3 regions of the Mycobacterium sp. NPDC003449 genome follow, and region 3 is predicted to be linked to each of the others. Evidence: riboswitches for the same ligand, from Rfam matches in the RefSeq annotation. Region 3 holds a riboswitch; each other region holds the start of a gene.
The links. Region 3 has a riboswitch for cobalamin ahead of metE (5-methyltetrahydropteroyltriglutamate--homocysteine S-methyltransferase). Riboswitches for the same ligand answer to the same signal wherever they lie in the genome.
Positions count from the first base shown of each region.

Region 1: it holds a riboswitch for cobalamin, as region 3 does, so the genes downstream of both, ACWDTP_RS03270 (ABC transporter substrate-binding protein) here and metE (5-methyltetrahydropteroyltriglutamate--homocysteine S-methyltransferase) in region 3, are expected to answer to the same signal.
Region 2: it holds a riboswitch for cobalamin, as region 3 does, so the genes downstream of both, ACWDTP_RS03530 (FadR/GntR family transcriptional regulator) here and metE (5-methyltetrahydropteroyltriglutamate--homocysteine S-methyltransferase) in region 3, are expected to answer to the same signal.

Region 1 is NZ_JBSFPX010000006.1:22,827-27,632, reverse strand. It holds gene ACWDTP_RS03280 (PucR family transcriptional regulator) at 1-727, shown strand, start outside; gene ACWDTP_RS03275 (acyl-CoA thioesterase) at 717-1,517, opposite strand; cobalamin riboswitch at 1,652-1,840, shown strand; gene ACWDTP_RS03270 (ABC transporter substrate-binding protein) at 1,859-3,388, shown strand; gene ACWDTP_RS03265 (class I SAM-dependent methyltransferase) at 3,400-4,158, shown strand; gene ACWDTP_RS03260 (ABC transporter permease) at 4,162-4,806, shown strand, end outside.
Region 2 is NZ_JBSFPX010000006.1:83,366-88,171, reverse strand. It holds gene ACWDTP_RS03545 (3-hydroxybutyryl-CoA dehydrogenase) at 1-455, opposite strand, end outside; gene ACWDTP_RS03540 (MFS transporter) at 473-1,849, opposite strand; gene ACWDTP_RS03535 (hypothetical protein) at 2,003-2,467, shown strand; gene ACWDTP_RS03530 (FadR/GntR family transcriptional regulator) at 2,442-3,161, opposite strand; adenosylcobalamin (AdoCbl) riboswitch at 3,164-3,314, opposite strand; gene ACWDTP_RS03525 (FadR/GntR family transcriptional regulator) at 3,424-4,128, opposite strand; gene ACWDTP_RS03520 (methylmalonyl-CoA mutase family protein) at 4,282-4,806, opposite strand, start outside.
Region 3 is NZ_JBSFPX010000107.1:19,334-24,139, forward strand. It holds gene ACWDTP_RS23860 (short-chain fatty acyl-CoA regulator family protein) at 1-441, shown strand, start outside; gene metE (5-methyltetrahydropteroyltriglutamate--homocysteine S-methyltransferase) at 511-2,793, opposite strand; cobalamin riboswitch at 2,942-3,122, opposite strand; gene ACWDTP_RS23870 (sensor domain-containing protein) at 3,207-3,881, opposite strand; gene ACWDTP_RS23875 (hypothetical protein) at 3,884-4,417, opposite strand; partial or broken gene ACWDTP_RS23880 (hypothetical protein) at 4,627-4,806, opposite strand, start outside.

The DNA of each region.
Region 1 (4,806 bases), on a different contig from region 3:
CACCGCTGTCGCCGTGCTCGGCCTCGTCGACGAGCAACTCCGAGGTCGCGCCGACACCCGGCAGCGCCTGCGCGACCGGGCCATCCAGATGCTGGTCGAAAACGACGCAGCGACCGCACAATTGGTGCTGGACGTGGATCCGCCGGCACCGCAGCTGACCGAGCGGATCCAGTTCCTGCGCGCCACGGGCGGCGAGTCCGAGATCAACGAGGCGCTATCGACGCTGGAGTACCGGGGAGTTCTGGCCGGCGGCTACACCGGCGAACTGTGCGCGGCCCTCGGACCCGGGCACGCCAAGACGACCACCGCCGCGCTGACCGATGCGGGCCTGCGCGTCGGGATCGGCGACACCGTCGCGCTGCGAGACGCCGCATCCGGATACCGCACCGCGGGCCTGGCCCTCGCGCAGGCCACCCCGACGGCACCGCTGGTGGTCTGGGGCCGGGTCGTCGGCAACGGCCCGCTGGGCCTCATCGATCCCGAGCGGGCCGCCGCATTCGCCGAATCATGGCTGCGGGCACTGGATTCCGAACAGATCGAGACCCTGCACAGCTTTCTGCGCCATCACGGGTCCCGGCTCAAGGTCGCCGAGGAGCTCGGGCTGCACCGTAATACGGTGCGCAACCGGCTCGACGCCATCGAAGCCGCGCTGCCGGGGCGACTCGACGATCCGCAGACCAGGGTGAGTGCCTGGATCGCCCTGCAGTCCCGGCGGCTCAATCCTTGAAATAGACGAACTGATGGGTGGTGGCCAGCAGGGTGCCATCGCGGCCGAACAGCTGTGCCTCCTGATCGAAATAACCGCGGGAGAACCGGTGGGCGCGCGCCGTCCCCAGCACGAAATCATCACCCTGCGCGGCGAGTTCGTCACTACCGGCGTGGTAGTAGATGGTGATGGTGACCGTGCCCGCGGGCACGAACCGGCCGTGCCGCAGGAAGACCCGCGGATAGAAGATATCGCTCACGGCGGTCAGCGAGGCGAAGTCCATCGGCCGCGGCGGATCGTTGCGGACCCACAGGGTGGTGGTCGACGATTCCGATCCGCCGTCCTGTGGCTCCGGCATGGCACCGTCGACGTAGCGGGTGTCGTAGTTGGCGAACCACACCACGTCGAACGAGGGTCGGCTTCGGTCGACACCCTCGGGCGCGGGTGCGGCAGGGGCCGCGACCTCGCTGTGGCCCCAGGTCTCCCGGCGCGGCCCGAACACCGCGGTGGCCGTGGTCCTGGCCTCGCCACCCTGGCTGAGCTCGAGGATCCAGTGCTGGTTGGAGCGGTTGGTCTTGACCACCCTGGTGTCGATATCGAATTCACCGTCGGCGATCGGGGCGAGATAGTTCGCCGTGAGGGCGATCGGCTGCCCGTGGCACTGCGGATGCGACTCGACGGCGCGGATCAGGGTGGCCGCCGTGATACCGCCGAACGGGCCGACCATATTGGCCCATTCCGGCATGGTGCGGCCACGGAACCGCCCGTCACCCGCCGGTTCGAGCTCGATGGCCTGGTCGAAGAAGTTCACCCGGCCAGGGTATACCGACCCCAACCCAGGCGGGTCGACCGGGCGCCACCTGGGTGAAGCCCTCCGGATGCTAGCTTTAATGATAATCATTTTCATTAAAGCTCGGGGAGGACGGCCCACGCCACCGATGTCGGTAAGCTCGCAGTCGCCGTGGTGAACGGGAAGCCGGTCTGACGCCGGCGCGGCCCTCGCCACTGTAGCCGTCGAGTACGGCGCCCTCGCGCAGCGGCGACCCCGCTGCGGGCCACTGGGAAACCGGGAAGGCTCGGGTGCCCGTGCGTTGACACGGAAGCCAGGAGACCGGCCACGGCGCGCTATGTCCACGAGGGTTTGGAGTAAGCATGACGCACGTCGTGAACCGGCGGCGGTTCCTGGGCGCTACCGCGTTCGGGGCCCTCGCCATGGCCGCGTGTACACCCCGCGGCCGGCCCGATCGGTCCACGTTCACCGCCCTCTACGAGGGCGCGGGTTCGTCGGAGGTCATCGACCCCGGTGTCGGGACGATGTTCGTCGACGAGGCGCGGGTCAAACACATCTACGACGGACTGTTCGAAGTCGATTCGACCATGACACCCGTCCCGCGGCTGGCCACCGCCGCCGAACCCAACGGCCAGGGAGACCGGTGGCGGATCACGCTACGCGACGCCCGCTGGCACGACGGAAGCCCGTTGACCGCCGACGATGTGCTGTTCACCCTGGCGCGGATCCTCGGCCGCCAGGACGGCGCCTCGCCCTATGTCGCCGCATCGACACTGGCCCAGATCGATGTCGGTGCCTGCCGGGCCGTCGACCCCCGCACCGTCGAGATCGCGCTGTCGGCGCCCTCCTTCGACCTCCCCACCCTGCTGGCCTCCTACGGAACCCGGATCGTCAAGAACGGCACCAGGGATTTCGCCCGGCCGGTCGGCACCGGCGCCTTCCGGTTCGACACCTTCACCCCGGGGCGCGAGTTCACCGGGACACGGTTCGACGACTACTGGGGCGAGAGACCCGGCGTCGAGCGGCTGCGCATCCTCAGCGCCGGGACCGAGGCCCGGCTCTCGGCGCTGCGCGGCGGGCAGGCCGACTTCGCCGACAATCTCTCGCCGGGCGCGGTCCGAACTCTCGAGGGCGCCGACGACATCACGGTGCACGCGACCCCGAACTCGGGAATTCTCTATTTCGCCATGAAGACCGACCGGGCCCCGTTCGACCATCCCGACGTGCGCCGCGCGATGATGCACCTGGTCGACCGGGAACAGCTCGTGACCGTGGCGCTGGAGGGGGTCGGCGAGGCCTCCGACGACATCTTCGGCCGTGGATACCGTTACTACGCCGACGATCTGGAGCCCAACCGGCACGACCCGGACCTGGCCACCGACCTGCTGCGGCGGGCCGGCGCATCCGGCCTGACCTTCGAACTGTTCGTCGCCCCGGTATCGCACGGCTTCATCGAGGCCGCCCAGCTGCTGCGGGATCAGGCCGCGCGGTGCGGCGTGACCGTCCGGGTGGTGACCGGCTCCAAGGACACCTACTACACCGAGGCGCTCACCCGCGGCGATATGACGATGGGACAGTCCGGGCCGCTGCCGATCCCCTACCACTTCGGTTCCCGGCTGCTCAGTGATGCGCCCAAGAGCTTCACCCGGTGGGCCGACCCCGAGTTCGACGATCTGTATCACCGGGCCCAGCGCACCCGATCCGACCAGGACCGCACCCGGATCTATCACCGCATGCACGAGATCCTGCACGACCGTGGCGGTTTCATCTTCTGGGCGACGACACCGTGGCATACCGCGCACCGCTCGGTGTGGCAACGGACCCCGGAGGGGGTGCCGAACTCCCTGGACTGGGCCCGATTCGACAATGTTCTCGACGAGACGACGAAATGAGGAATGGCGATATGACACTGACGACGGCGCTGGCCGAACAATGGCTCGAACGCTGGGACCGCCAGCAGGAGTACTACATGCCGGACCGGGAGGAACGTTTCGACATCGTCATCGATATTCTCGAAGAGGTTGTCGCACGACCCGATCCACTGGTCGTCGACCTCGGGATCGGCCCCGGCTCACTGGCCCACCGCCTGGTCGACCGCATCCCGCAGGCCCACGTGGTCGGTGTCGACGCCGACCCGTTGCTGCTCGGGCTCGGCACCACCGCCCGGCCCCACCCGCACATCCGGACGGTGCTGGCCGATCTTCGCGAACCGGGCTGGTTCGACGCGCTCGGCCTGGATCGTGCCCCCGACGCCTACGTGAGTTCGACGGCGCTGCACTGGATGAACCGGGCACCGCTGAAAGATCTGCTGCGCCGGTGCGGTGCCAACATCGCGGCGGGCGGGGTTTTCGTCGACGCCGACCATCTTTACGAGGGCACCGACGGTCCGGAACTCGACAGGGTCGCACGGGCGTTGACCGCGCGCCGCGCCGAGCGGCGCGGCGGCCGTAACGGTGAGGACTGGGCACAGTGGTGGGCCGCGGTGGAATCCGCGCCCGAACTCGGCGAGCTGGTCCGCGACCGCGACGGCGGATTCGCCCATCCGGTCGACGACCGTCCCTCGGTCCACGACTACCTCGACTTCCTGCGGGCCGGCGGATTCCGGGAAGCCGGGATTCTCTGGCAGATGGGAGACGACCGGGTCATCGCGGGCATCGCCTGAGCGATGGGTCCGCTGGCGGGGTTCTCGCGGTTCGCGGCCCGACGCGCACTGATCGGCCTGCTGCAGGTCGCGATTCTGCTCGGGCTGATCTTCGTGCTGTCCCTGCTCATGCCGGGCGACGCCGCCGACGTCCAGAGCAGCGACCTGACCAGCGCCGGGCAACGCGAACAGACCAGGGCGGTGCTCGGGTTGGACGTGGCGCCGCTACAGCGGTTCCTCGACTGGTGCGGCAACGCGCTGACCGGTGACCTCGGGACCTCCTATGCCCGTGGGGAACCCGTACAGTCGGTGATCGCCGAACCCTTCCTGGTGTCGGCCGCGCTGGCCGTGCTGACCACGCTGCTGCTGATCCCGGTCGGTTTCGGCGCCGGATTCGCGGCCGGTGTCCGCCCCGGCTCGGTGCGGGACCGGGTCATCACCACCGTCAGCGTCGGTTTGGACTCCATCCCCGATTTCGTACTCGCGGTGGTCCTGATCGCATACCTGGCGATCGGATTGCGGTGGTTTCCTGCGACTTTCGTCGGGGTCGGCCCGTACCAGGCGCTGACCGACCCGGCCCTTCTGGTGCTGCCGTTGACCGTCATGGTCGCGAGGGTGGCCGCACCGCTGGTCAGGCTGGTGCGGGCCGGGGTGATCGACACCATGACC
Region 2 (4,806 bases), on a different contig from region 3:
ACCAACGACAGCACCGGGACCGGATTGAAGAAGTGCACGCCGAGGACGTTCTCGGGACGGGCCGTCGCGACGCCGAGCTTGATGATCGGAATCGACGAGGTGTTGGAGGCCAGGATCGCGCCGGTGTCGACCACGATCTTGTCGAGCTCGCCGAAGAGCCCCGTCTTGACCGCCTCGTCCTCCATGATCGCCTCGATCACCAGGGTGCGGTCGGCGAGCGCGTCGAGATCCTCGACGACCACGATCCGCTCGAGGATCTCGGCGGCCGAGCCGACCTTGCCCCGGGATTCGGCCTTGGCCAGCGATTTCTCCAGCCGTTGGCGGCCGGCCTGCGCCGCGGCGGTGTTGGTCTCGACGACCGTGACCGGCAGACCGGACCGGGCGACGGTCTCGGCGATGCCGGCCCCCATGAGTCCGCAGCCGACGACTCCGACTTTTTCGGCGATGGTGGTCATGGCACCTTTCGGGTGGGTCACTGGGTGGGTACGTCGTCGAGGTCGTTGTTCTTGGTCTCCGGGAGCGCCAGGACGCAGGCCAGGCTGACCGCCGACAGAACGGCCAGCAGGACGCCGACCCAGATGCCGGAGTGGTCGGCCACGATCCGCGCGGCCAGGATCGGCGGAATCGCGCCGCCGATGATCCCGCCGAGGTTGTAGCTCAGCCCCGCGCCCGTATAGCGGAACCGCGACCGGAACATCTCCGGCAGCAGCGCTCCCGCGGGCCCGTTGGCGATTCCGTACAACGCCAACGTGACGGTCACACCGATCAGGAACGCCACCGGAGAGCCGGTGTCCAGCAACGGGAACAGCAGCAGCGACCACAGCACCGCGGCACCGTAGGCCGCCGCGATGACCTTCTTGCGACCCACCCGATCCGACAGGATCGCCGCCGCCGCGGTGACGATCGCCAGCACCACCGAGGCGATCATCCCGAAGCCGAGGATCATCGTCCGGTCGAACTCCAGCGCCGAGGTGCCGTAACTGGTCAGAAAGGCACTGCCGGTATAGAACATCGCAAACACCGTCGACATCGCCAGCCCGGACATCACGATCTGGCGCCACTGCTTGCGGATGGCGTCGGCGAACGGCAGCTTGGTCGGCGCGCTCTCCTGCTGCCGACGGCGTTGCTCGGTCTCGAACACCGGAGTCTCGGCCACCCGTAACCGAATCCACAAGCCGACCATCACCAACAACAGCGACGCCAGGAACGGGAACCGCCAGCCGTAGTTCATGAATGTCTCACTGGTGTCCCCGATGGTGATCGACACCGCGAAGAACGTGCCGCTGGCCAGGAAGAACGCGCACGCCGACCCCATCTGCGGATACATCGCCATCCGCCCGCGTTGCCCCTTGGGTGCGTACTCCGCGGTCAACAGTGTCGCGCCGGCCCACTCCCCGCCCATCGCCAGGCCCTGCATAAACCGCATCACCACCAACAGGATCGGCGCCCAGATCCCGATCCCGTTCTCCCACAACCCGAACACCCCGGTGCTGTACCCCGGGAACAATCCGATCGCCACCGTCGAGAGCCCCATGATCAGCAGCGTCCACACCAGCGTGCGCTTGCGCCCGATCCGGTCACCGAAGTGCCCGAACACGATCGACCCGACCGGGCGGGCGAAAAACGCCACCCCGAACGTCGCGAACGATGCGATGGTGCCCATCGACGGGCTGCTGCTGGGGAAGAACAGGTGCGGGAAGACCAAGGCTGCCGCGGTGCCGTAGACGAAGAAGTCGTAGTACTCGATGGTCGTACCGATCAGGCTCGCCGCACCGACCCGGCGTAGACCGTGGGGTCGCTCGGTAGTCGATTGCGGGTTCGCCGCCTGAGCCTCGGCCTGTTGATGCATAGCGTCTCCAGAGTTGGACGGATCTCACTATGGTCCTACCACAACTGTGGTTCAGGCCACAAGGGTCAAATCCGTGTAGCGCCCGACACAAGCCGTTCCTTGACCCAGCCTCCACCGCTCGAGTATGGTCCGACCACATATATGGTCGTCCACGTGTCATGCGCGGCACTTACCAACGAGGCGGGCCATCAACCGGAGGCGGAGTACCACATGTGCAAGCTCATCGTCGCGGCCGAATCGCCGTGGGGCGGCGAGATGTACCGGACCCAGCCCGGAATCCACCGGCTGTACTTCGGTTCGGTGGAGACCTTCTGCAGCGCGTTCCTGGCCCTCACCGGCTGGCCGCTGCATTCGCCGCCGCGCGACACCGAACCCGAGCGCCCCGGCCGGGACTGTGTCCGACGCCGGCCCAGGCGGCGACCCGACACGAAGCAGAAGTTCATCGTCGCGGCGAGCGCACCCTGGTACGGCGAGATCTATCCAACCAGGCCGGGGCTCAAGCGTTTCGGCTTCACCACGTTCGAGGAGTTCCTGCGCGGGGTCCTCGACATCACCGGGTGGTCACTGGACCCCACGGTGGCCGCACCCGCGGTCAGCCGGCGGGCCGCAGCCGGGTGAGGTCGGGGTCGTCCTCGCCCGCGGCCCGGTGCGCCACCAGCGCGACCGCCCGAGCCTCATCGCCCGCCGCGATCGCGTCGACCAGTGCGCCTCTCGCCTCGACCGACGGGTTCGGCATGTCGAAGCGGGCCTGACGCAAACCCGACAACACCGCCGACGCCAGCACGTTGCCCGACATCTCGGTGATCCGCTGCAGCAGAACGGTATCCAGGTCCAGACGGTCGGCGAGCGAACCGGCGGTACGCATCTGCTCGACCAGTGACCGCAGGGTGGCGACGTCCTCGGTGGTGGCCCGCCTGCAGGCCCCCGCCACCGCGAGCGTCTCGAGCGAGGCGGCCACATCCGCGGAGTCCTGCGGGCTGAACGACGCCATCCGCAGATGCAGGCGCAGGACCATTGCCATGGCATCGGCCCCGCGGTGCACGATCACCGATCCCGCCGACGGCCCGGACCCCGGAGCGGCTTCGATGACGCCGATCGCCTCCAGGATCCGCAGCGCCTCGCGAACCGCGCCCCGGCTGACGCCGAGCGCTTCGGCCAGCATCCGCTCGGGTGGCAGCCGGTCCCCGGCCCGCAGCGTGCCCTGCCGGAGCCGGTCCTCGATCTGCTCTACGATGAGTTCGTGAGTTCGCCTGCGGGGCAGTGGTTTCCACTGTGCATCGGCGGTTTCTGACGCGTGCGCGGCCTCGGCCATGGTGTCCTCCTGCAGGGATTGCGCGTCCCTGATGAACGGATAGGCTGCGGGCCTGCAGGTCTGACTCCACCCCGGTGAACCGGGATGTCACAGTAGCGCGACTGTGCTGGATTCTCACCAGCTTCCTCGAGCCCGCAACCGCCAGTGTATGGCATTGCAGAAGACTCCGGCCGCGCTCTCGCGCGAACTCGACGTAAACGTCGCCGATCACGCTCGGACACGACGATTATGTCGAATTGGGCGTGGGGGTTGACCGCCCGACTCAGTCGGCCCACTTGAGGTCGCTGAACCCGACGGCGCGGTAGAAGCCCTCGATGTGGCGGGCCACCAGATCGGCCGCCCGGCCGCCGTCGCCCGAGGCGATGGCCTCCACGATCGCCGCATGTTCGTCGGTCAGTGTCGCCATGGTCTTCGCCGGGTCCTCGAGCCGTTCGAACGCGCTCACCATGGCTTGGCGCAGCGCTTCCCGCAGCGCGGCCATCAGCGCCGCCGCCAGCCCGTTGCTCGAGATCTGCGCAATCCCGACGTGGAAGGCCGCGTCGAGATCGTTGTAGCTCGCCGTGGTGTGGGTTCCCCGCATCTGTTCGACCAGCGAACGCAGGTGGGCCAGTTGATCACTGGTGGCGATGCCGGCGGCCTTGCGGCAGGCCAGCCGTTCCAGGGTGAGACGTACCTCGACCAGATCGTCGGTGGTGAACGACGCCAGTTGCAGGTGGATGCGCAGGACCATGCCCATCCCCGCGGTGCTGTCCTTGACGATCATCGACCCGGACGTGGGGCCGGAACCGGTTCCGGCCTCGACGACCCCGATCGCTTCGAGGATCCGCAGGGCCTCCCGAACGGCTCCCCGGCTGACCCCGAGGGCCTCGGCCAGCTGCCGTTCGGGGGGCAGACGGTCACCCGCCTTGAGTGTGCCGGTGTTCAGCCGGTGCTCGATCTCGGCCACCACCTGCTCATGCGTCCGCATGCGCGGGAGCGGCTTCCATCCGGATTGTGTTGCCTCCGACACGTGCGCCCCTTCTGCTTTGTCGCAGAGTTTGATATAGGGAATCACTGTACCGACCACATCGTGGTTCACCCGCATGCCGCTCCCGAGCACCGACGCTGGTTGCCGATCCCCCTAGAACACCGGCGTTTCGACGTAGCTGCCGAAGACGCCGCGCAGCGCGCCGGTGATCTCACCCATCGACAGGTGCGCACGCACCGCCTCGATGGTCGCGGGCATCAGGTTGGCGTTCTCGTCCTTCGCGACCGCGAGCAGGTTGTCCATCGCCGCCTTGGCCCGCTGCGGATCGCGGTCGGCGCGCACCTGCTTGAGCCGGGTGATCTGGCGGGCCTCGGACTCCGGATCGAGCTTGTGGACCTCGATCTTCTGGTCGTCGTGCTCGTCGACGTATTTGTTCACACCGATCACCGGCCGGTCGCCACTGGCCTTGCGCCGCGCGTAATCGTAGGCGGTGTCCGAGATCTCCTTCTGGAAGAAGCCCTGTTCGATGGCGGCCACCACGCCGCCCATGGCCTCGACCTTCTCGACGTATTCCTCGATGCCCTTTTCGATCTCGTCGGTCAGCGCCTCCACGTAGTAGGACCCGCCGAGCGGGTCGATCACGTTGGGCACGTTGGTCTCGTCGGCGATGATCTGCTG
Region 3 (4,806 bases):
GGAAACATCTCGAAACGGCAGTCTGCCACGGCTTTTCACTTCTCACGGGTCGGCGGGAACTGCCCGCTGTGGGTGGTGCACCATGCATCGGCGCGCCCGGGCGAATTCCTGACGCAGGTGGCCCAGATGCCCGACGGCCGCAGCTACTTCTGGATCGCCAAGACGGCGGACACGGCACCGAGCCGATACCTGGGGACCCCCAAAAGCTTTGCCATCGGCCTGGGCTGCGACCTGGCCCACGCCGACAAGCTCGTCTATTCGGTAGGCATCGATCTGACCGATCCCGAGGCCGTCGTGCCGATCGGTGCGGGTTGCCGAGTCTGCGACCGGCCGGCCTGCCCTCAACGGGCGTTCCCGTACGTGGGCAAGCCGGTCCAGGTCGACCCGCAGACCAGCAGCAGCCTGCCTTATTCGCCGGCAGGTCAGCCCGCCGACCGCTGACTGTGCCGAGCGTGGGCCTCATGCACGCAAATTCGCCGCAACGCGTGCATGAGGCCCACGCTCGCCAGTTCAGCCGGCGCGCACCTCCGCGGCCGCTGCCACCAGGTGCTTGAGCGATTCGGTCACCTCCGCGGTGTTCCTGGTCTTCAGACCGCAGTCGGGATTCACCCAGAGCCGCTCAGCAGGAACAGCTTTCAGCGCCTCCCGCAAAGAGGCGGCGATTTCCTGCACACCCGGCACCCGCGGTGAGTGAATGTCGTAGACGCCAGGGCCGACACTGTTGGCGAACCCGGCCTCGTTCAGATCGCCGAGCACCTCCATGTGCGAGCGGGCCGCCTCGATCGACGTCACGTCGGCATCCAGATCGGCGATCGCCCCGATCACCTCGCCGAACTCCGAGTAGCACAGGTGGGTGTGGATCTGCGTCGAGTCAGCGACCCCTGAGGTGGACAGCCGGAACGCATCGACGGCCCAGCGCAGGTACGCCTCCTTGTCCCTGGTTCGCAGCGGTAGCAGCTCGCGCAGGGCGGGCTCGTCGACCTGGATGATCGCGACACCCGCCGACTCCAGATCCACGGTCTCGTCCCGGATCGCGAGCGCCACCTGGGCGGCGGTATCGGCCAGCGGCTGGTCGTCGCGGACGAACGACCACGCCAGGATCGTGACCGGCCCGGTCAGCATGCCCTTGACCGGCTTCTCGGTCAGCGACTGTGCATAGGTGATCCATTGCACCGTCATGGGTTTCGACCGTGCGACGTCGCCGTAGAGGATCGGCGGGCGTACGCAGCGGCTGCCGTAGGACTGCACCCAACCGTTCTGCGTCGCGAAGAACCCGTCGAGTTGTTCGGCGAAGTACTGCACCATGTCGTTGCGCTCGGGTTCACCGTGCACCAGCACGTCGAGGCCCAACCGCTGCTGCAGTTCGATCACCGCGGCGATCTCGGCCTTCATCCGGGCTTCGTACTCGGCCCGGTCGATCTTGCCGGCCCGCAGATCGGCGCGGGCCACGCGAATGGCGGTCGTCTGCGGGTAGGACCCGATCGTGGTGGTCGGCAGGGCAGGCAGGTTGAGCCGGTCCTGCTGTACGGCCCGACGCCGGTCGGCGGGGCCGCGGTTGACGCCCGCGGCCACGATGGCGGAGATGCGCGCGCGGATGTCGGCGTTGTCGAGGCGCGGATCGGCCTTGCGGGACGCGATGGCCTCGTTGGACGCCGCGATCTCGGCCGAAATGGCCTCGCGACCGTGCGCGAGGGCACGCGCCAGGGCGGCCACCTCACCGACCTTTTCGGAGCCGAATGCCAGCCAACTCCGCAGCGCCGGATCCACACCATCCTCGGCGTCGAGGGTGTAGGGCACGTGCAGGGTCGAGCACGACGTCGATACCGCCACCGTGCCGGCAGGTCCCAGCAGGGTGGCCAAGGTGGCGAGCGCGGCCTGCAGATCGGTGCGCCAGATGTTGCGGCCGTCGACCACGCCGGCCACCACCAGCTTGCCGGCCAGCTCCGGCGCCGTGGCCACCGCGGAAACACCTCCGGCGACCAGATCGATGCCGATGGCCTCGACCGGGGTGCGGGCCAACACGGGCAGTGCATCGGTGAGCTCACCGAAGTAGGTGGCGACGAAGATGGCCGGCCGCCTGGTCAGGTCCGCGAGCCGGCGGTAGGTCTGCTCGGCCAGCTCGGCGGCGTTGTCGAGCATGTCGGTCACCAATACCGGTTCGTCGATCTGGACCCAGTCCACGCCCTTGTCGGAGAGCAGCTCCAGCAGTTCGGCATAGACGGCCACGAGTTCCCCGAGGCGCCCGATCGGCTCGGTACCGTCCACCGTCTTGGACAGCGCCAGGAAGGTGATCGGTCCGACGATCACCGGACGCGCGGGAATACCCTGGGCGGCAGCCTCTTCCACCTCACCGAGCACTTTGGCCGGATTAAGCCCGAAGTGGGTATCTGCACCGATCTCGGGCACGATGTAGTGGTAGTTGGTGTCGAACCACTTGGTCATCTCCAGCGGAACAATCTCTTCGCCACCGTAGGCGCCACCGCGGGCGGCGGCGAAATAGCGGTCCAGGTCATCGGTGATCGCGGCTACCCGCGGTGGGAGTGCACCCAGCAGCACGGCAGTGTCGAGAACCTGGTCGTAATACGAGAAGGTGTTGACTGGGACCGAGTCCAGTCCGGCCGCGACGAGCGATTCCCAGGTGTCGCGGCGCAACGTGGCGGCAATGGCTTCCAACTCGGCGCGGTCGGTGCGGCCGGCCCAGTATCTTTCGACGGCTCGCTTGAGTTCGCGATTGGGCCCGATGCGCGGGGAACCGAGAATGGTGGCGGTGAACGGTACAGCGGTTGCGTTCATGACGAGGTCCTTCAACGTGCTCGCAGGATGGCCACCGCCCGGAGACGTCGAGCCGAACACGTGTAAACCCGCCACGGGTACACCGCTTCGGCCACTGCCTATTCCGCGAGGCGATGAACCACCGGACGCGGCGCGTCCGGTACGGCTGGCAGGTCTTCGGACTCGCAGGCCCGCACGGCGATCCGTGCACCTAGTGGCCGTCGCTTCCCAGCCGCAGTTACCTGCGTGCCAGTGCTGATGACGGCGGTCGTTCCTGCTTACCGCTGCGGGACAGTCCCGGATTCCCACCGGGTTCCCTCTCGCGCCGCACCTGGATCAGCGTGCGGCGCTCGGTGTCGGCACCGGCCTGAGCCTGCGCCGACAAACCAGCTGCGTCGCTCACACTACCCGCCCGGCCGCAACGACAGCACGGCTCAGCGCGGCATCGCGACCATGATCCGGTCCACCACATCGGCGGCCTGCGTGACAGCCGAACCCTCGGGTTTACAAGCCTGAACATCCATCACGAGATTGGCGGCGACGGCCAGCGCACGCTGGCAGGCCCGGGTCTGGTCCCCGTTCACCCGGCTGAACGGCAAGGTGAGCTCGGAACTCGTCCTGGTGAGGTCTCCGCTGGTCCACCTGGGCAGGGGTCGACCGTTGAGGGTGATGTTGACATGGTGATTGGTGCACTTGGACCAGCGATCTGCCGACTCGTCGAGGAAATCCCGGGCATCCCGCGTGGACGCGAAGATGACCACCGACTGGACCACCAGGTCGTCCCAGTCATCGTTGTCCGGCGCCCGCAGCAGCACCTGACGCATGGCCGCCCAGTCCCTGCCGTAGATGGCGGACTCGTCGACCTGCCAGGCACCCAGACAGTTCAGGTTGGGCAGCAGGTCACGATGATCGCCCATCTCGGTGACGGGCCGGTGCGCCGTCATCCCCTCGGCGCCCATCACGGTGTCGATCTGATCGGCGCTGAGCAGCAGCCCCGCAAGCGCCGACTTCGGAACATCCTTCGGCGGGCCGTTGGCCGGGTCGCCATTGCCGGCACAGCTGGTTGCCAGCAGTACCAACACGAGCAATGAAATCGCGTGACGGATCACAGTCAGGCGTGGGTTCCTGCAGCGGCGCAGGCCATCTGCGCGTTGTTCGCGTCGTTGTTGAGCCGGGTGGCCGTGTCATTGAGCGACTGTCCACCGGTGCGCAGCCCCATCTTGAGAAGCAGCTTGGTGGCACCGACGGACCACGAGCGCATCGGGTTGGCGATGTCCGGCGAAAGTCCAGGTGTACCGGCCGCGCTCATCGCCGACGCGGCGGCCTCGCGCAGCGCGGTACGGCCACTGGTGTTGGTGGTGCTGATGGTCGGGTCGCCGTAGTCGGGACGTTCCACCCCTTCGATGGAATCGGCGAAGTCGCCGTAGAACGTCGACGCCGAGTCCAGGGCATCGGCGAAGGCCGAACACGCAGTTACCGCAGGCACTCCCGGCTCGGCAAGCCCCGGAACACCGGGAGCACTCGGCATGGGATCTTCCGGATCGGCGGCTGCGACGGGCATCGCGGCCAATCCGATGCTGAATGCGATGAGCAGTGCGGCAATCCCCCGCTCGCACGCCTTGGACGACCTCAACGATTCCTCCATCACTCGGTTGGCGGTGCACGGCCCGCAGTGCGGCCGCATCGGCGAAAGGCATTACACCTCGGCGACTTTGCCCTCATACCGTCTGCGGGCCGGGTGTCCGAACGATGAACGGACGACCAACGCCCCGATTCTGCCTGCGGTCGATTGGATGTCGGCATAAGACCTGCGTCACAACCGCGTATTACGTTGTTGCGCAGGCAATTATCAGATCACTCACAGCCTTCTTCAAGAGTCGACCGGACAGCAATGTTGCGCGACGTGTTGGCGCGTTGTTTACCGTCGCGAAACCCGACCCGTCCATGATTCGTCGCGACAGATTCCTTGGGCCCCTTTGGTTCTCCGATCATCGACGTCGGGCCACCCGGGCTCAGAACCACGAGAGGCGCAAG